DNA from 4 places in the Bradyrhizobium sp. Bra78 genome. Region 1 is predicted to be linked to each of the others. Evidence: predicted binding sites of a transcription regulator. Region 1 holds the regulator's gene; each other region holds the start of a gene.
What was found. The regulator LexA, encoded in region 1, represses DNA repair genes until DNA is damaged. The targets are predictions, from matches to a motif close to TGTTCNNNNTGTGTTCNG.
Positions count from the first base shown of each region.

Region 2: a site for LexA is predicted at 3,912-3,929, ahead of OC450_RS09760 (ImuA family protein). Genes of this name have one in related genera too.
Region 3: a site for LexA is predicted at 3,663-3,680, ahead of uvrA (excinuclease ABC subunit UvrA). Genes of this name have one in related genera too.
Region 4: a site for LexA is predicted at 3,418-3,435, ahead of ruvC (crossover junction endodeoxyribonuclease RuvC). Genes of this name have one in related genera too.

Region 1 is NZ_JALJRE010000010.1:247,332-252,426, forward strand. It holds gene OC450_RS22930 (ComEC/Rec2 family competence protein) at 1-385, shown strand, start outside; gene OC450_RS22935 (GAF domain-containing protein) at 497-1,438, opposite strand; gene OC450_RS22940 (hypothetical protein) at 1,665-2,102, opposite strand; gene lexA (transcriptional repressor LexA) at 2,687-3,388, opposite strand; gene glp (gephyrin-like molybdotransferase Glp) at 3,565-4,776, opposite strand; gene OC450_RS22955 (hypothetical protein) at 5,002-5,095, opposite strand, start outside.
Region 2 is NZ_JALJRE010000003.1:514,581-519,675, reverse strand. It holds gene OC450_RS09775 (inorganic phosphate transporter) at 1-1,033, opposite strand, end outside; gene OC450_RS09770 (UdgX family uracil-DNA binding protein) at 1,154-2,596, opposite strand; gene OC450_RS09765 (putative DNA modification/repair radical SAM protein) at 2,596-3,831, opposite strand; gene OC450_RS09760 (ImuA family protein) at 3,996-4,784, shown strand; gene OC450_RS09755 (Y-family DNA polymerase) at 4,681-5,095, shown strand, end outside.
Region 3 is NZ_JALJRE010000017.1:48,932-54,026, reverse strand. It holds gene gyrA (DNA gyrase subunit A) at 1-81, opposite strand, end outside; gene OC450_RS29860 (DUF2306 domain-containing protein) at 250-648, opposite strand; gene OC450_RS29855 (single-stranded DNA-binding protein) at 849-1,346, opposite strand; gene OC450_RS29850 (outer membrane protein) at 1,805-2,572, shown strand; gene OC450_RS29845 (outer membrane protein) at 2,810-3,499, shown strand; gene uvrA (excinuclease ABC subunit UvrA) at 3,777-5,095, shown strand, end outside.
Region 4 is NZ_JALJRE010000006.1:321,240-326,334, reverse strand. It holds gene ybgC (tol-pal system-associated acyl-CoA thioesterase) at 1-11, opposite strand, end outside; gene OC450_RS16620 (metallophosphoesterase) at 125-1,042, opposite strand; gene ruvB (Holliday junction branch migration DNA helicase RuvB) at 1,191-2,225, opposite strand; gene ruvA (Holliday junction branch migration protein RuvA) at 2,246-2,863, opposite strand; gene ruvC (crossover junction endodeoxyribonuclease RuvC) at 2,860-3,387, opposite strand; gene OC450_RS16600 (YebC/PmpR family DNA-binding transcriptional regulator) at 3,529-4,275, opposite strand; gene OC450_RS16595 (methyl-accepting chemotaxis protein) at 4,482-5,095, shown strand, end outside.

The DNA of each region.
Region 1 (5,095 bases):
GCTGGCCGACGGCGTGTCCTGCGACGAGTCCGGCTGCGTGACGCCGCTCGGCGACGGGCGGTTGGTCGCGCTGGCACTGCGCATCGACGCGTTGGCGGACGATTGCAGCCGGGCCGCGCTTGTGGTGACGGCGCGTCCCGTGCCGCCCGATTGCGCCGCGATGGTGGTCGATCGGCAGCGGCTCGCGAGCCAGGGCGCGCTGGCCCTGACGCAGCGGGGGGACGGCTTTGCGGTTCAGGCGGTGAGGGCGCGAGGTGCGAGCCGCCCCTGGTTGCCGGCCGGCGCCGGCGAAGGTGATTTCGACGGCAGTCTTGCGCCGAAGACGGCTGCGCCCCGCAACCGCGACGCAACGCCGGCGGAGACCGACTTGCAGGCCGACGATTGAACCGATCGGGCAGGGCATGATCCGGAAAAGTGCGAAGCGGTTTTCCGAAAAGGTCATGCTCAAACAAGAACGCTAAAGCGCGATGATGATTCATCGCAATCTCATCGCGCTTTAGAGGTACCAGGCCAGCACGGCTTCGAGCGTGCTGTTGCCGATGACCGGCAAGGCCACCATCCGGCTCAGTCCGGATGCGCAGGCCTCAGAGCCGGCGGCCGAGCCGTCATGCGCGAGCTCGTCGTTGAGCGCGGGCATGCCGGTGGCCCAGGCGCCACCGATGCTGCCTTCGCCCCTGGCGATGGATTTTCCTGCATAGAGCGCGGCGAGGTCGGTCTGCGCACTGCAATCGCCGGCGCGAAAGAACAGCGCCGAGCGGGTCTCGTTCGGAACCCATATCTCGAAGCGTCGCGCGATCGGCGTGGCTTGCGCGGAGAGGAATGTCAGTACCCAGGTATGGTCTACGCCGGTCCGATAGGGAACGCCGACGCCCAGATTGATCCCGACCTTGGCCGCGTCCTCCCAGCGCAGGAAGCTCTTCGCATCGTGCAGGTCCTTGATGATCAGCGGCAGCCCCGCCTTCCAGGTCCGCCCGGGCAGGCCGAAACCGCGCGGAAATTTGGTGTGGCGGGAGTTGAATTCGAACATGTCGGCGGTGCCGTAGTAGCCGTCGACGAGCCCCATCTCGTGGGAGACGTCAGGGTCGTTGTGCCAGAGCTCGATCGCGCCGACATGGGCCTCTTCCTCACCGCAGAACAGCACCATGACGGCCTGGAGGAATTCGCCGGCGAACACGGGCACCGCCACCCCACAGGTGAGGCCGGCTGCGAGGGCCTGATCGGTACGCTTGAAATAGGAGTTGGCGAATTTGGTGAGGATCACGGGGTGGCCGGAGGCCCAAGCCTTGCCGGGAAGGCCCTCGTCATATCCGAAATGCAAGCCTTCGCTGACGGCCTTGAACGCGGACAGCCCTTCGCCGTAGAGGCCGCCACCGAACTCCAGCCGCATGCGCGTCCGGTCCGGCACCCAGAGTTCAACGACGCGAATGAAGGTTTTCATCGAGCATGTCCGCCGTCTCAAGCCTTGACAGCATCGGTCATTTGGCTGTGTGGCGGACGTTCAAAATTCAGGCAGGGCGGCTCAAACTTCGTGCGGCGGGAAAAGCGCAACGGCTTGGTCGATCCGATCGGATTTCGCGGGGCGCAAGCCATACCGTCTCGCCGGCCACGGCCGGCGATGGCAATTCGATCCTGGCCTCCGACCTTGCGGCCGGAAGCGGCTGTGTTCAGCCGATCGGCAGCCGGGTAATCGTCGGCTGTCTGTCGGCAGTGATCTGCGGCTTGTGCTCGCGTTCGCCGGCCGGCTGCTGCGTCACCGGCAGTTGCAGCACGGTTGCGTGCTGGCCTTCAACGAGCTGCGTTACCAGCACGTATTTACCGTCGGGGAATTCGATCGCGTCATGATGGCGATCGGGAATGTGCGGATCGATCTTGCCGAACTTCCCGACGCGGGAATTGATGGTGCGCGTCCAGATCCAGCGATTGTCGTAGCGGACGTTGTCGGCAAAGGCGAGCTCCGTTCCCGGCAGCAGGCAGACGGCAACTGTCGGATCGGCTGCGGACGCAAAGCCGCGCGTGGAGGTGCCGCGGAAGGTTGTCGTGACGATCGTCTCGCCGACTTCGGCGGGGCGCGACGCGACGGCATGCAGGCTGTAGTCACACATCGGGTGCTCCTCTTGCGAAGACAGCGACCCGCGTCTCTTATCGAGGCGCAGGCCTCTATCAGAGTTCAAGCACGCAACGGTCTGCTTGGTTGTAGGCAAATCTGCGGCTGGGATCCGCAGGCCACGATCACATTAACTTTCCCGAATCCAATAGGAACAAAGCCTCTTCCCGTGCATTCTGCAGGCGCGTGTCAGCGCCCTGAGGGGGCCGACCATCCCGAATAATGCCAGCTCGGTTGCGACGGCAGGCGATTGCATTGCGGCCGGCGCGGGCTCGTTCGCTAACCGCCACCTTTGCAGACAGGGCGAGGCGGTTGTGCGGCGGCTTGCGACGCTGATACTGCGATCAGCGCCGCCGCGACTGTGCTCAAGACGATCTGGCGCATGGCTGTTTCCTCGAGCTGCTGAGGCCGCGAAGCGGTGCTGCTTCATGCGGCGTGCCGAGGATGAAGCGCCGGAGGAGGGGCCGGATAATCTGCGCGAAACCAGAAAGACTACCCAGCGGGAGCGGACAATCGTCCGCTCCAATCGTCGATGGCGATCGTTGCTCATGCGAGCGCGGATGCGCCGGATACTTTCCGGTATCAGTATTTCCGGTACAGGCCGATCAGCTTGCCCTGAATCTTCACCCTGTTGGGCGGCAGGATGCGCACCTCATAGGCCGCGTTGGCGGGCTCGAGCGCGATCGAGGCGCCGCGACGGCGGAAGCGCTTGAGCGTCGCTTCCTCGTCGTCGATCAGCGCCACCACGATGTCGCCGGTATCGGCACTCTCGTTGCGCTGGATCAGCGCCATGTCGCCGTCGAGGATGCCGGCCTCGACCATGGAATCGCCGCGCACTTCGAGCGCGTAATGCTCGCCCGAGCCGAGCATGTCAGGCGGTACGCTGATGGTATGGCTGCGGGTTTGCAACGCCTCGATCGGCGTGCCGGCCGCGATGCGGCCCATTACCGGCACGGCAACGGGGCGTTCGCCCTCGTCGGCAGACAGGCTTGAGCTCGCGCGGACCTTGCCGAGGTTGCCCTCGATGACGCTCGGCGTGAAGCCGCGGCGGCTGCCGGCGGCCGCCTGGAGCTCGGGCAGCTTGATGACTTCGATCGCGCGGGCGCGGTTGGGGAGGCGACGGATGAACCCGCGCTCCTCGAGCGCCGTGATCAGGCGGTGGATGCCCGACTTCGAGCGCAAGTCGAGCGCATCCTTCATCTCGTCGAAAGAAGGCGGCACGCCGCTTTCCTTCAGACGTTCACTGATGAACCGCAGAAGCTCGTATTGTTTGCGCGTTAACATCTCGACCTAAGTCCCCCGGTTGATGTCGTTCGATTCCGAGACGCTGAATTCAGCAATATGCCGCGACATGCTCGAAACAAATCATGAACGGACACTATATGTTCGATACATGTTCCGCAACTGCTTAATTTACCGTGAACAGAGCAAAGTTCGCGGAACGCGCATTGGCGGGACGCTCAGACGGGGAGCCGCAACACTTCGCAAGGCGAGCCCGTCTCGGCTTTCGGCGCGAACGGTGCGCGCACGAGAAGTGCCTGTGCCGCAGCGAGATTCGCAAGCAACGAAGAATCTTGATGGCTGACGGGAAGGGCGACGAGCGTGCCGTCGTCGCGCTGCTCCAGACGTGCGCGCAGATAGTCCTCGCGCTGGTCGTTGGCGCCGACGTCGCGGCCGAGCACGGCGCGCTCGCGGTGATGATGAATTGCGGCCCGGCCCGACAACGCGCGAATCAGCGGCACCATGAACAGGAAGGCGCACACATAGGACGACACGGGATTGCCGGGCAGGCCGATCACAGCCATCGCGCCGAGCCGTCCATGCATCATCGGCTTGCCTGGCCGCATCGCGATCTTCCAGAAGGCCATCGCGACGGCTTCGTCCCTCAGCGCCTGCTGGACCAGATCGTGGTCGCCGACCGATGCGCCGCCGGTAGTGATGAGGACGTCTGCGCCGCTCGCGCGCGCGCGGCGGATGCCGGCGGTGGTGGCCTCCAGCGCGTCGGCGGCAATACCGAGGTCGACGGTTTCGGCCCCCTCGCTGCGAGCCAGCGCATGCAGGGCATAGCCGTTGGAATAGACGATCTGGCCGTGACCGGGCGTGGTGCCCGGCATCACCAGCTCGTCGCCGGTGGCGAGGATTGCGATCTTCGGACGGCGGCTGACGGCGAGGTGGGGGTGATTCATCCCGGCGGCGAGCGCGAGGTCGCGCTCGGTGAGCTGGCTGCCCTTGCGCAGGAGCACGTCGCCCTCGCGGAAATCGACGCCCGCGGGGCGGATGTGCCGGCCGGAGATCGCGGCTTCCTTGATCGTGATGCGCTTGCCGTCAGCGACGGTGTCCTCCTGGATCACCACGGCATCCGCGCCATCGGGAACGACGCCGCCGGTGAAGATCCGCACGGCCTCGCCGGCGCCGACCGATCCTGCGAACGGCCGGCCCGCGGCGACCTCGCCGATCACGGCGAGGGTCGAACCGATCGTTGCGGCATCGGCCGCGCGCACCGCGTATCCGTCCATCGCCGACATTGCCTGCGGCGGCTGCGTGCGCCGCGCGACGACGTCGCGCGTGAGCACGCGATGGTAGGCGTTGTCGAGGGAAACCGTCTCCTCCGGCAGCGGATCCGCACCCGCCAGCACCGCGGCAAGCGCGTCAGAAACCGGCATCAGGGCCACGGCGAAAACTCCTGCTCGGCGCGTTCGGGCGAATGTTCCGCCAGTCTTCTAGCCGAGCGCGGGCGCAGAGGCAAAACAGCTGAGCGGGCGTAACTCAGCTCGCTGCTCACACTGCACTTGAGGGCGAGATCAGGCCCGTCGCGGCATGGTCCCGAGAACGAGACAGATCGGCAGAAGCGTGGCCATGGCAAGGACGATCATGGCGAGCGCCACGGCCAGCATCGGTCAGCTCCTCGCCTGTCCATCCGGACTGCCGTCCAGTGTGACGTCGGGAGCTTTTGGACCTTGATCCTTGTCGGGCAGCGGATCGGCCTGAGAT
Region 2 (5,095 bases), on a different contig from region 1:
CGTTGACCTCGTGCTGAGCCACATAATTGGTGACGGCCGGCCGCGGGTTGCCGATCACGTTGTAGCCGGCGGCTTTGGCTTCGATCACCTTGCTGGCAGCGGCCGAGTTATTGACGAACGCCTCGATCTGTGTTTCCGGCAGCGCGCGGTTGAGCGCATAAGCCGTCGGCACGGTACCGATCAGGATCAGCATGATCAGGCCCATGCCCTTCTGGCCGTCATTGGAGCCGTGGAAGAAGCTGACCAGCGTGCAGGTGAGTATCAGGATGCCGCGGATCCACAACGGCGGCGGTTGGTCACCTTTGGGTTCACCGAACAGGGCAGGCGTGGCGCCCAGGAGCACGCTGCGTAGGATCAACAGCAGGACGGCAGCAAGCGCGAAGCCGAATAGCGGCGAAAGCAGGAGTGCCTTGCCGATATTGGTTGCCTGCGACCAGTCGACACCCGATGTGCCGCTACGGCCGTGCAGCAGCGCGTTCATGATGCCCACGCCCATGATCGAGCCGATCAGCGTGTGCGAGCTTGAGGCCGGCAGTCCAAAGTACCAGGTACCGACGTTCCAGATGATGGCCGCGATCAACAGCGCGAACACCATGGCGAAACCGGCGCTGGAGCCGACCTGGAGGATCAACTCGACCGGCAGCAGCGAGACGATGCCGAACGCGACCGCACCGCTCGAGAGCAGCACGCCGAACAGGTTGAACATGCCGGACCACACCACGGCGACATGGGCGGGCAGCGAGCGCGTGTAAATCACGGTCGCGACCGCATTGGCCGTGTCATGGAAGCCGTTGACGAACTCGAAGCCGAGCGCGATCAACAGCGCGACGAACAGAAGGATGAAGGGCGCGTAGGTCTTAACCTGTGTACCGGTGGCATCGACGTCGACCCAGATGCTGTAAGCAACGAACAGCAGCGCCGCAGCGATGACGCCCAGGTACACGATACCGGTGAGCGGATGAAAGCCGCGATCGAGGTCCGGGCCCCTGCCCAAGGCCGGTTCGATGGAGCCGGGCAAAGCAACGTCACTCATTGAAAATTTCTCCTGTCCCTGTGCTTCGATTTTGCGCGAGGCATGTGACAGGCGGTTGAAATGGGCGACTTGAAATGAGGGGACTTCTCGGTCGCATGGCGCCCTGCAGCAGGGCGCAGGTCAGGCCGCGCGTACGGCTTTCTTCTGCAACGACCCGGCGATCTTCAGATCTTCGACAAAGAGCTGATATTCCAGCGCTTTGTCTTCCGGATCGGGCAGCCGCAGCAAGTAAGATGGGTGCACCGTCACCAGCGCTTTGCGTCCGTCGGGAAGGTCGATGAGCCGGCCGCGGGTCTTGCCGATGGGGGTGATCCTGCCGAACACGCTTTGCGCGGCGGTAGCGCCCATCGCCACGATCAGATCGGGCTGGATTGCCGAGACTTCCCGTTCGAACCATTGCCGGCACGCTTTGATTTCAGGCGTATTCGGCTTCTGGTGCAGGCGGATCTTTCCGCGCGGCACGAATTTGAAGTGCTTCACCGCGTTGGTGACATAGACCTTCTTGCGATCGACACCGGCCTCCTCCAGCGCACGGTCGAGCATCTGGCCGGCCGGGCCGACGAAGGGATGACCGGCGAGGTCTTCCTTGTCGCCGGGCTGTTCGCCGACCAGCATGATGTTGGCGTGCTTCGGGCCCTCGCCGAACACGGTCTGGGTCGCGTCCTTGTAGAGATGGCAGGCGCGGCAATGCGCGGCTTCCTCACGGAGAGCTTCGAGATCGTTTGCGGAAGTCTTGCGAGTCATCGGAGCCTCCGGCCGCTTTTGGGGCTTGTGCGGATCGGTTGCGGCATTGGCGATCATGGCGCCGGTCATGCGCTCGGCGTCCTCGATCAGAGGCTTAATGATCGAAGCCTCGGGCAGGTTCCTCCAGTATTTCTTCGGCATCTCGGCCTGCATCGCCTTCACCTTGAGCCGGGCGGGATTGAAGATGCTGGCGTAGTAGCGCCGCCAGGTTTCCTCGAGCCGGTCTTCGCCCGGTGCCTCGCTCTTGCTGACTCCCGGCGTGAACGAGAGCGCATGGCCGTCCCAATGCGCACAGAGGTCCGGCGTCAGGATCGACCAGGGCATGTCGGCAAAGCGCTTGGCGAAGAATGGCGCGGCGAGTTCGACGATGTGATGCTCCGGCTCGAACCAGGCGACATAATGCGCTTCGCGTTCGCGGCCGATCTCGCGAAAGCGCACGAAGGCATGCATCTTGTGCTCGTCGCGATGGACGGCTCGGGCCATCGCAGTGACCAGCGCGACGTCAGGATCGATCGCGACCTCGATCAGATCGTGATGGTCTTTCAGGCGCCAGAGCAGGCGATAGAGGATCGCAAAGCGTTCGGGATCGCGATGCAGGATCGCGGCCTTGGCGAGATCGACGAATTTGCCTGATACGTTGAAGGTGCCGTCGTTCACCGCGAGGATCGGAGACGGCGCTTGCGGCGCGAATAATTCCGCTTCGCGGCCTTGCACGGTCCAGGCGACATCGGTGGGCTGCACATGATGAAGCACGAGGCTGCGCGCGGCTTTGCGCCAGCCTTCGAAATCGGTTTCGTGATCGAGGATGATGTAGTGCATCAGAAGCCAAACCCCAGTTGTGTTGCCTTCGGCCTGAACCGTTCGATCAACCCGGCGGCATCGAGGCGATGCGGCGAGGGGCGGTGGTCGCTGAGAACGATGAACGGCAGCGCCTTGTTGCGGGGCACGTGCAGCCGGGCGAGATCGGCGAGGCGGATCGTGGTGGTGCGCCGCGTCGCGATGATGCGTTCGACCGCCTTGGTGCCGAAGCCCGGCACGCGCAGCAACTCCTCGCGGCTGGCGCGGTTGATGTCGAGCGGGAAGCGCTCGCGATGGCGCAGCGCCCAGGCGAGCTTCGGATCGATGTCGAGCGGCAGCATCGCGCTGTCGTCGACGATCTCGCCAACATCGAAGCCGTAGAATCGCATCAGCCAGTCGGCCTGGTAGAGCCGGTGCTCGCGCAGCAGCGGCGGCTGCACCAGAGGCAAGGCGCGGCTGGCGTCGGGGATCGGGCTGAAGGCGGAATAATAGACGCGCCTTAACTTGTATGAGCCGTAGAGATTGGAACTGGTGTGGAGAATGGTGTGGTCGGAGGCGCTATCGGCGCCGACGATCATCTGCGTGCTTTGGCCGGCGGGCGCGAAGCGTTGCGGCCTGGCCTTCGTCTTTGCTTTGCGGCAGTCCTCGGCCTCGTCCAGCTTGAGCCGCAGCCGGCCCATGGTGCGGCGGATCGCGCGCACGTCTTTCTCCGGCGCGAATTGCTGCAGGCTCGTCTCATCCGGCATCTCGATGTTGATCGAGAGACGATCGGCATATTTGCCGGCCTCCGCGATCAGCGCGTCGTCGGCCTCCGGAATGGTCTTGAGATGGATGTAGCCGCGGAAGTGATGTTCCTCGCGCAGTTTGCGCGCGACGCTCACCACCTGCTCCATGGTGTAGTCGGGGCTCCGGATGATGCCGGAGGAGAGAAACAGCCCTTCGATGTAATTGCGCCGGTAGAAGTCGAGCGTGAGCTTGACCACCTCCTCGACGGTGAAGCGGGCGCGCGGCACGTTGGAGGAGGCGCGGTTGACGCAATAGAGGCAATCGTAATTGCAGGCGTTGGTCAGCAGCACCTTCAGCAGCGAGATGCAGCGTCCGTCAGGCGCGTAGGAATGGCAGATGCCCATGCCGGGCGCGGTCGAGCCCATGCCCTTGCCGTCGCTGGAGTCCCGCTTCTCGGTGCCGCTGGAGGCGCAGGACGCGTCGTACTTGGCAGCGTCCGCCAGGATTTCCAGCTTGCGTTGCACGTCCATGTTTGAATCCCTTTGATTCCGCTCATGAATCCGACAGAGCGCCAATTCGATTGACTCCAGGGGCGCCGTTAGTTTTATATTAGAACATATCATGAACAATTGAGCCAGCCGCGGGTTCTTATTTTTGAGAGCCACCGGCAATCACCCCTGAAGGAGCGGCGACCATGAGCGGCGCACGCATCAGCGCGCTTGCGACCTTGCGCGGCCAGATCGAGCGCATCGAGACCGCGGAGGTCGTCCATCAGCGCGATCGCGTCGCGCTCGGCCATGGCGAGGTCGACAGCGCGCTGAAAGGCGGGCTCGCGCGCGCGGTGATCCACGAGGTGTTTTGCGAGGGGCGCCAGGGGACGGCCGCGACGGGTTTTGTCAGCGGGCTTGCGGGGCGCGTGACCGCGCGCAAACCGCTGCTGTGGGTGCGGCAGGATTTTTCGGAAATTGAAACCGGCGCGCTGTCGATGAGCGGGCTCGCCGAGCTCGGCCTCGATCCGCGCCGCGTGGTGATGGTGCGCGCCGCCGATGTCGAGAGCGCGCTACGCACGTCGGCCGATGCGCTCGCCTGCGATGCGCTGGGCGCCGTCGTGCTCGAGCTCTGGGGCGAGACGAGACAGTTCGATCTCGTGGCGAGCCGCAAGCTGACGCTGGCTGCGCAAGGCTCCGGTGTCACCGGCCTGCTGCTGCGGATGGCCGCGCAACCGCTGCCGTCGACCGCCGAGACCCGATGGATGCTGCGGGCGGCGCATTCGCCGCCGGGGGTCGCGTGGAGCGCCTGGGGCGCGCCGCGTTTCGATGTTGAACTCTTGCGCAATCGTCACGGCCCATGCGGCCGGTGGATCATGGAATGGAAATGTGATGAGTGCCAGTTCTCTGAACCGTCGACGTATCCTCAGCCTGTGGCTGCCGCGCCTGCCCATCGACCGGATCCAGCGGTTCTTCAACGACGTCGGACTGGGTAATGACAAAGCGTTTTCAAGCGAAGTGGGTACCGGTTTGCGTGAAGAAAACGCGTCAAAACAAAAAGACGATCCCAGCATCGTCGTCATCAAGGACAACAATGCGCTGGTGATCCATGCGCTGGACGAGGCCGCCGAGCGCCTCGGCCTGCATATCGGCCAGCCCCTGGCCAATGCCCGGGCGATGTGCCCGGACCTGCGGGTGTTCGACGCCGATGTCGTGGCCGATGCGAAGACGCTCAGCGACATCGCCGACTGGTGCGACCGCTTCACGCCGCTGGTGGCGCTCGATCCGCCGCATGGGCTGTTTCTGG
Region 3 (5,095 bases), on a different contig from region 1:
CTCCTCGAAGATGGAGACGGGGCGAATGTCCGAGGGTTGCGCCGGCTGGTCGCCGGGCTTGTTGTCGTCGTCGTCAGCCAAGGGGGAATCCGATGAGGTTTATCTGGGAATCATATAGCGCATCAGGCCCCTGATAACCACCCTCGCGGGGGTCAAGGGAAGCGCTTTTTCCGACTGTTTTTCCAGAGACTTACGTGCTCCGCGCCACCACCTTGAACGGGGCCGGATGCGCCGCCGGGAGCCGCCCTCTTACGCGCCGAAAATCACCCGATGCATGATGCGTCCGGGCACCAGCGTGAACAGGCCCGCCACAACCAGCGCGCCCGCGAAGACGAGGATCATGATGCGCCGGTGATCGGCAACGCGATGGGTGCGCGCCCGCCACACCGCCAGCGGAAGCATCACCAACGTGAAGATCGACAACAGGTGGATCGGACTGAACGGCCCGACCAGGCGGATCTGGTGGATCCAGAACGACGATGCAGCCACCACCGCCATCAGCGCGACCCAGATCCACCCGATCGTCCGGTGCGGCAACGTGCCCTTGGGAGCCGCGAACTGGACCAGGCCCAGCAGAAAGGCCGCCATCGCGGCAAATGCGTGCAACGGAATGGCCGGAGCAGCCTCAAGCAGCGGCGCAAGGCTCATTGCGAGGCTTCCCCCGTTAGAGGCGCGAGCCATGTAAACAGGATTAACATCAAGTTAATACCATTCACATGACTGCCCGTCAAAAGCTTGAAGCAGCACATGAGGCAAGCCCGGGAAACCCGAGCCTTACCCGCAAATTGGTAAGAAATCCTGCCGCATCACGCGAGCAAGGCGACGTTAAGGACGAAGCGCCCCGCCGCTCAGAACGGGATATCGTCGTCCATGTCGCTGTTGCGGCCACCGCCGCCAGCGGCAACGGGACGGCGCGGTGCGCTGCTGACTGGACCGGAGGAGCCGAAATCGCCGGCCGGCTCATCGCCGAAGCTGCCGCCTCCCGCGCCGCCACTGCGGCCATCGAGCATCGTCAGGGTCGAGTTGAAGCCCTGGAGCACGACCTCGGTGGAGTACTTCTCGACGCCCGCCTGGTCGGTCCATTTGCGGGTCTGGAGCGCGCCCTCGATGTAAACCTTGGCGCCCTTCTTCAGGTACTGCTCGGCGACCTTGCACAGCCCTTCATTGAAGATCACCACGCGATGCCACTCGGTCTTTTCCTTGCGCTCGCCGCTGTTCTTGTCGCGCCAGGTCTCCGAGGTGGCGATGCTCAAATTCGCGATCGGCCGCCCGTCCTGGGTGCGGCGGATTTCAGGATCCTTGCCGAGATTTCCAACCAGAATGACCTTGTTGACGCTTCCCGCCATCGCCGCTCTCCACTCCGAATGCCACTGAATTTAAAAAGGCCGGCCCGCTCCCCGCGTTCCGCTGCCCCTGTTGAGGCGACCCTATACGCTCGCCGGACGCTTGCGGACGCCGATCACCGCGCCACCCCTCAGGTTATCCCCACATATAGCATCGACCTCCGGTTTGTTCCAGATTTGTTCTTGCAAATGACGGAGCCGAAGGGGCGGCCTTGAGCGGCCAGCGTCCTGCGGAAGGCAGGCGCAAACATGGAACTTTTTCGGGTTCCCTGAAAAGAGCAAAACAACTTAACATTCAGCAAGTTATCGCGGCTCCGCCGATCTGCGACTGTGGCATTTCGGCGACGGACTCTGTCCCTCGCTCGGACTAGGCTTGCCTTGGAATTAATGCATTTGGGCCTCGCGCCTGATCAAACCGCTTCGGGGATTTCAAGAAGCGGACGAACCTGGGGAAACTTGCAATGAATAAGATCCTGATTGGTGCAATCGGTGCAGTGGCGTTGAGCCTGTCGGCTCCCGCCAGCGCGGCGGACATGGCCGCGCGTCCCTACACCAAGGCTCCGGCGCCGATGGTCGCCGCCATCTACGACTGGAGCGGCTTCTACATCGGCTTCAACGGCGGCGGTGGCACCAGCCACAAGTGCTGGGACGGCGATGTCGGCGGTGGCGTTTTCGTCGGCGAAGGCTGCCACAACGCGGTCGGCGGCACTGCCGGTGGCCAGGTCGGCTACCGCTGGCAGTCGGCCAATTGGGTGTTCGGCCTCGAGGGCCAGGGCAACTGGGCCGACTTCTCGGGTGACAACATCAGCGCGATCACCGGCCTGCGCGATCGTTCAAAGATCAACGCCTTCGGCCTGATCACCGGCCAGGTCGGCTATGCCTGGAACAACGTCCTGCTCTACGTCAAGGGCGGCGGCGCCGTCGTCGGCGACCGCTACCGCAGCTTCGACGTCGTCTCCGGCCTCGAGGTCGACCGGGCCGACGAGACCCGCTGGGGCGGCACCGTGGGCGCAGGCATCGAGGTAGGCTTCGCACCGAACTGGACCGTGGGCTTCGAGTACGACCACATCTTCCTCGGTAACCGCACCATCGGCTTCACCGGCTCCGGCAATTTCCTGTTCGCGCCGCTTGGCGCTGCCACACGCTCAGATCGCATCAGCCAGGACGTCGATATCGGCCTCATCCGCTTGAACTATCGCTGGGGTGGCCCGATCGTCGCGAGGTACTGAACCTACTGATATCATTCAAAGACTTGAAGGCCGGCCTCGCGCCGGCCTTTTCGTTTCTGTTCCCCTTGAGGAACAATAGGTCAGCACTTGCTACATTTTCAGGCTGCTGTGGCTGATGGGACACACAACTTGCGGCTTTGCTGGTGTAAGCACGACATCAGTTGGACGAGAGCGTCCGATACCCCTTCCCGATCGTGGAAGGCACAAACAGAAACTGGGACTGGGATTAGATCGAAAATGAAGAAGGTTTTGTTGGCTTCGGCCTGTTTGTTCGCACTTGCCGCTCCGGCTTCGGCCGCTGATCTGGCGGCTCGCCCCTACACCAAGGCCCCGGTGGCTATGGCTTCGGTCTACAACTGGACCGGCTTCTACCTCGGTATCGTCGGCGGCGGCGCCTGGGAAAACGCTTCCGGCGACCCGAAGATGAAGGGTGGCTTCGTCGGCGGCACCGCCGGCTACAACTGGCAGACCGGCAACGTAGTGTTCGGCGTCGAGGCCGATGGCGCCTGGGCTGACGTCAGCGCCACCGCGACCGGCGCCACCGTCGTTCCCGGCTTCGGCGTCGTGACCGCAACCGCGACCTCGAAGACCGACGCGATGGGCACCGTGCGCGGCCGCCTCGGCTGGGCCGTCAACAACGTCCTGTTCTACGGCACCGGTGGTTACGCCTGGATCGACAACAAGATCACCCTCTCCGCGCTCGGCGTGACCGCTTCGGACAGCAAGTGGCACTCCGGCTGGACCGTCGGTGCGGGCATCGAAGCATTCTTCGCGCCGCAGTGGTCGGTCAAGGGCGAGTACCTCTATCGCAGCCTCGGCGGCGAGAGCTACTTCTCGGGCGCCCTGCCCACCGGCACGCTCAACTTCCACACCGTGCAGGTCGGCGTGAACTATCACTTCGGGGGCCCGGTGGTCGCGAAGTACTGATCTTCGCCTCCAACGCCATCGTGTTACGAAAGGCCGGCCTTGCGCCGGCCTTTTTGTTTGACCGGCCGGTCCCCGCGCAGTTCCGCGCACGTGCTCCTGCCAGATGCCGCCAGCGCGCCAACAATCCGTTGACGATTCGCAAGTCCCACTGGAAATCCGTGCTCGTTCTTCCTACGTTCGCTGACATACCCATCGGCGCCGATCCCGGTTCCGGGCGAAGCGCGCCTTCAACGTTGGCGCGATCGCGCGCCTTTGGGATTCCTTGAGGACCACCAGGATGGATGAAGTGATCAAGGCGAAGCGCCAACAACAGAACGCGGGATCACACCTGCGCGCAATTACGATCCGTGGCGCGCGCGAGCACAACCTCAAGAACGTCGACGTCGAGATTCCCCGCGACAAGCTCGTGGTGTTCACCGGTCTCTCGGGCTCCGGCAAGTCCTCGCTCGCATTCGACACCATCTACGCCGAGGGCCAGCGCCGCTACGTCGAATCGCTGTCGGCCTATGCGCGCCAGTTCCTGGAAATGATGCAGAAGCCTGATGTCGACCAGATCGATGGCCTGTCGCCGGCAATCTCGATCGAGCAGAAGACGACGTCGAAGAACCCGCGCTCGACCGTCGGCACCGTCACCGAGATCTACGACTACATGCGCCTGCTCTGGGCCCGCGTCGGCGTGCCCTATTCGCCGGCCACGGGCCTTCCGATCGAAAGCCAGACCGTCTCCCAGATGGTCGACCGCGTGCTGGCGCTGCCGGAAGGCACCCGCCTCTACCTGCTCGCGCCTGTCGTGCGCGGCCGCAAGGGCGAGTACAGGAAAGAGCTCGCCGAATGGCTCAAGAAGGGCTTTCAGCGCGTCAAGATCGACGGCACCTTCCATGAACTGGCGGAAGCGCCGACGCTGGACAAGAAGTTCCCGCACGACATCGACGTCGTCGTCGACCGCATCGTGGTGCGCGCCGACATCGGCCAGCGCCTCGCCGAGAGCTTCGAGACCGCGCTGAAGCTGGCCGAAGGCCTTGCCGTCGTCGAGTTCGCCGACGCGCCGGCGGCCGCTCCCGCGGAAGAGAAAGAGAAAAAGAAGACCGCGAAGATTCACGACAAGAGCGGGCCAGAGCGCATCCTGTTCTCGGAAAAGTTCGCCTGCCCGGTCTCGGGTTTCACCATCCCCGAGATCGAGCCGCGCCTGTTCTCCTTCAACAACCCCTACGGCGCCTGTCCTGCCTGCGGCGGCCTCGGCGTCGAGCAGCATGTCGACGAAGACCTCGTCATCCCCGACAAGGAGCTCGCGATCGGCAAGGGCGCGATCGCGCCCTGGGCCAAATCGTCGTCGCCCTACTACACGCAGACGCTGACGGCGCTCGGCAAGCACTACAAGTTCACGCTGACCACCAAATGGAAGGATCTGCCCAAGAAGACGCAGAACGCGATCCTGCATGGCTCCGGCGAGGACGAGATCAAGTTCTCCTACGAGGACGGGGTCCGCTCCTACGACACCAAGAAGCCGTTCGAGGGCGTCATCACCAACATCGACCGCCGCTACCGCGAGACCGAGAGCGAGTGGGCGCGCGAGGAGCTGGCGAAATATTTCCACGA
Region 4 (5,095 bases), on a different contig from region 1:
CGGACCTGCATGTGGTGGCGGCCGTCGCGGATCTCGCCGTCGAGATGAGCTGTCACGTCGCGAGCCTCTTCGCATTTCGCTACCGGTCCGTTTTGCGCAAAAACGGCCGGCCGCGCAAGCGGGGCTACGCCATCGCCGGCCCCCGCCCCAGCGTCACCTCGACGATTTCCGGCGGCACGCCGAATCGGACGGGCATGATGCTGCAGCCGAGGCCGCCGGAGATGATGACGTCGCATTTCAACCGGACATGACCATAGGCGAGCCGGACGCCGTGCTGCGGCGGAACCGCCGGCGACCAGCCGAGCAGGCGGACCTGGCCGCCATGGGTATGGCCGGACAGTTGCAGCGCGACGCGCGCCGGCACGCGCGGCGCGATGTTGGGCTCGTGCGCAAGCAGGATGACCGGCGCGTCGTCGGTGACCTTGGCGAGCGTCGCGTTGAGATCGTCGGCGCCGAAGCGCCCTATGCTCCGGAAGCGCCGCGCCGGCAGGAAGGCGAGCTGATCGCCGAGGCCCGCGAGCCAGAACGGGCGGCCGTCCTTGATCAGGCGCACGACGTCGTTCTCGTAGACGGGAATGCCGGCCGCTTCCAGCGCGCGGTGGGCGATGGTCGGTCCGTGCCCTGCCTGCTGCACGGCCCTGTCCACCCAATAGTCATGATTGCCCATGACGGCATGAACGCCGAGCGGCGCTTTCAGGCCGGCCAGCACTCTCGCCCATTCACTCGCCGGAATGATGCGCGTGACCTGGTGCAGACCGGCGACGTAGTCGCCGAGCAAGACGATGATGTCCGCGTTGAGCGCGTTGGTTCGATCGACGATGGCTTCGATCCGCTCCAGCGACATCCAGGGATCGCAGGCATGGATGTCGGCGATCACCGCAATCTTCAACGGAAAATCCGCCGGCCACTGCCGCGGCGCCGGATGATAGCGCGTGACGTCGAGCCGCAGCAGCGGCTCGACGCCGACGCCATAGGCCCCGGTCGAGACGCCGAGGGCCGACAGGCCGCCGATGGAACGGAAGAAATGACGGCGCGTGATCATGGCGGCCCGGTGATGATACGCTTTGGTGATGCGGTCCGATTGGAGCGGAATTGGGGTGCGCTCGTGCAGACGGATAGCATCTCCGTGCAGGCTGTCTGCACAAAAGATTACCGGAAGTTCATGACATCCGGCGCCCGCGACGTGCGCATCAGTCGTCGGCCTCGTCGGTGCCGAACAAGCCGAATTGCGCCGCGGCATCGCGCGACGGTTCGGCAATGCCGAGATGGCGGAACGCGTGCGAGGTGAGCAGCCGGCCGCGCGGGGTGCGCTGGAGATAGCCGCACTGGATGAGATAGGGCTCGATGATGTCCTCGATGGCATCGCGCGGCTCGGAGAGCGCGGCAGCCATCGTCTCGACGCCAACCGGGCCGCCGCCATAGTTCGTCGCGATGGTCGTGAGATAGCGACGGTCCATGGCGTCCAGGCCCGCGGCGTCGACCTCGAGCGCACTCAGCGCGTGGTCGGCGATCTTGCGGTCGATCTCGTCGGCATCGGCCGCCGAGGCGAAATCGCGCACGCGGCGCAGCAGGCGGCCGGCGATGCGCGGCGTGCCGCGGGCGCGGCGCGCGATCTCGTTGGCGCCGTCAGCACTCATGCCGACATTGAGCACGCGCGCGCCGCGGGTAACGATGCTTTCCAGCTCCTCGATGGTGTAGAAGTTGAGCCGGACCGGAATGCCGAAGCGATCGCGCAAAGGATTGGTGAGCAGCCCGGCGCGCGTGGTGGCGCCGACGAGGGTGAATTTCGACAGCTCGATCTTGACCGAGCGCGCCGCCGGCCCTTCGCCGATGATGAGGTCGAGCTGAAAATCCTCCATCGCGGGATAGAGCACCTCTTCGACCGCGGGGCTGAGGCGATGGATCTCGTCGATGAAGAGCACGTCGCGCTCCTCGAGGTTGGTGAGCAGCGCGGCGAGATCGCCGGCCTTGGCGATCACGGGGCCTGACGTGGCGCGAAAGCCGACGCCGAGTTCCTTCGCGACGATCTGCGCCAGCGTGGTCTTGCCGAGGCCGGGCGGACCGACGAACAGCACGTGATCCAGCGCCTCGCCGCGCTTGCGCGCCGCCTCGATGAAGATCGAGAGATTCTTGCGCGCCTGCTGCTGGCCGACGAAGTCGGACAGCGACTGCGGCCGCAACGCGGTGTCGCCGACATCGTCGCTGCGGCGCTCCGGCGTGACCATGCGGTTTGCCTTGGGATCGCTCACTTCGCCAGCTCCTTCAACCCGAGCCGGATCAGCTGCGCCGTCACCGCCCCCTCACCGGCGCTACGCGACGCCGATGCGATGGCGGCGGCGGCCTGCGGCTGGCCGTAGCCGAGATTGACCAGCGCGGAGATCGCATCCGCCACCGGTCGCGGCGCGCGCTGGTCGTCGATGGCACCGGCGAGGTGCACGACGGCCGGGTCGACGTTGGCGAAGGCCGGCGCCTTGTCTTTCAACTCCGTGACGATGCGCTCGGCCACCTTGGGACCGACGCCCGGCGTGCGCGCCACCGCGGCCTTGTCGCGCAACGCGATGGCGTTGGCGAGATCGGAAGGCGCGAGCGTGCCGAGCACGGCCAGCGCGACCTTGGCCCCGACGCCCTGCACGGTCTGGAGCAGGCGAAACCATTCGCGCTCCTGGTCGGTGCGGAAGCCGAACAGCTTGATCTGGTCCTCGCGGACATAAGTCTCGATCGACAGCACTGCGGCCTCGCCGGGCGCCGGCAGATGCTGGAGCGTGCGCGCCGAGCAATGCACCTGGTAACCGACGCCGCCGACGTCGAGGACGACATAATCCTCGCCGTAGGAATCGATCAGGCCCTTGAGCTTGCCGATCATAACCCCACCACCTTCAACCTGAGCGCCGTGCTCTGGCGGTGATGGGCGTGGGTGATGGCGATGGCGAGCGCGTCGGCGGCGTCCGCGGACGGCGGATCGGCCTTGGGCAGCAAGATCTTGAGCATCATCGCGATCTGTTGCTTGTCGGCATGGCCGGCGCCGACCACCGTCTTCTTCACCCGGTTGGGCGCGTATTCGGCAACACTGATGCCGAACATCGCGGGCGCCAGCATGGCGACGCCACGCGCCTGGCCGAGTTTCAGCGTCGCGACGCCGTCCTTGTTCACAAAGGTCTGCTCGACGGCGGCTTCCATCGGCTTGTGATCGGACAGCACCGCCGCAAGCCCTTCGTGGATGGCGAGCAGCCGGTTCGACAGCGGCAGATCGTCCGGCGGTTCCACCGAACCGCAGGCGACATAGATCAAACGATTGCCCTCGGCCTCGATCACGCCCCAGCCGGTACGGCGCAGGCCGGGGTCGATGCCGATGATGCGAATGGGGCCACGAATCGGGAGCGCAGTCATGGGCCAGTGATAGCGGCTGGCTGCTTGGAGCGAAACAGAAACAGAACGGAAGTAACAGGGGAAAGCGGGGGGCTGCTCTTCGCCTCTTCCCGCAAGAGCGGGGCGAGGGAGCGCACCGTCCACGCGATCGCCCTGATCGCCCTACCCGCCCATCTTCGCCATCAGCGCGTCCGACACCTCGAAATTGGCATAGACGTTCTGGACGTCGTCGTGCTCGTTGAGCAGGTCCATCAGTTTGAGCAGCTTCTCGCCGGTCTCGTCGTCCACCGCGACCGTGTTCTGAGGCTTCCAGATCAGCGCGGCCTTGCGCGGCTCGCCAAACCTGGCTTCCAGCGCCTTGGCGACGTCGCGATAGCCTTCGGTCGAGGCATAGATCTCGTGGCCGTTCTCGCCCGAGATCACGTCGTCGGCGCCGGCCTCGATCGCGGCATCCAGCACCGCGTCGTCGGAGGCGACGCCGCGGTCGTACTCGACGATGCCGGTACGGTCGAACATGAAGGAGACCGAGCCGGTTTCACCGAGATTGCCGCCGGATTTGGTGAAGAAGGAGCGGATGTCGGAAGCGGCACGGTTGCGGTTGTCGGTCAGCGCCTCGACGATGACGGCGACGCCGCCGGGACCGTAGCCCTCGTAGCGGATCTCGTCGTAGTTCTCGCCCTCGCTGCCGAGCGCCTTCTTGACCGCGCGCTCGATATTGTCCTTCGGCATGTTCTCCTGACGCGCCGCGATGATCGCCGCGCGCAGGCGCGGGTTCATGTTGGGGTCGGGTGTCCCCAGCTTGGCCGCGACGGTGATTTCCCGCGCCAGCTTGCCGAACAGCTTCGACTTCTGGGCATCCTGCCGCCCCTTGCGGTGCATGATGTTCTTGAATTGGGAATGTCCGGCCATGCGTGTCTTCTCTAGGGAATCGTGCGCCAAAAGATGAGCGTGGGAAGCGCGGCGTTATAAGCCGCGCCCCCACCGGAAAGAAAGAGGCTCTACGACTTTAAGGTAACACCTTACTGTCTTGTGCCTAGATGTCAGGCTTCGTTAACCCTGATTTCATTCCAGCCTGCGAAAATAGCGTCGGACTGTCCCCCGACAAGAGAGACCTGATGGCGTTCGGACTATTTCGGAAGCGTCTGCCGGACATGACTGCGCCCGCGGCAGCCCCGCAGGCTGCGCAGCCTGCGGCCAATTCCGAACCCGCTGCGGCCGTCGACGCGGATTCTGCCAAGGAAATCCTGGAACTGCTGGAACTCGAGCTTGGAGCGATGATTCGCCAGCTCGAGCGTGCCGCCAATTCGGTGGCTGGCGGCGCCGAGGCGACGGCCACGACGCTCGCCGCCATTCGCGACCGCACCGATGCCCTGACCGGCCGGACCAACGCTGCGCAGTCGACCGCCTCCACCTTTGCCCATGCCGCCGACAAGTTCACCCAGTCGGCGCTGGGGATCGGGGCGCAGGTTCGCGAGGCCGGCAAGCTGGCCGACGAGGCCAGCGCCGCAGCCCAGGAAGCCCGCGCCAATGTCGATCGGCTGCGCGAGTCCTCGGCCGCCATCGGCAACGTCGTCAATCTGATCGCGCAGATCGCGCGGCAGACGACGCTGCTTGCGCTCAACTCGACCATCGAGGCCGCGCGTGCGGGGGCTGCGGGCAAAGGCTTTGCGGTCGTCGCCACCGAGGTCAAGGCACTCGCGGTGCAGACCCAGGGCGCGACGGAAGAGAT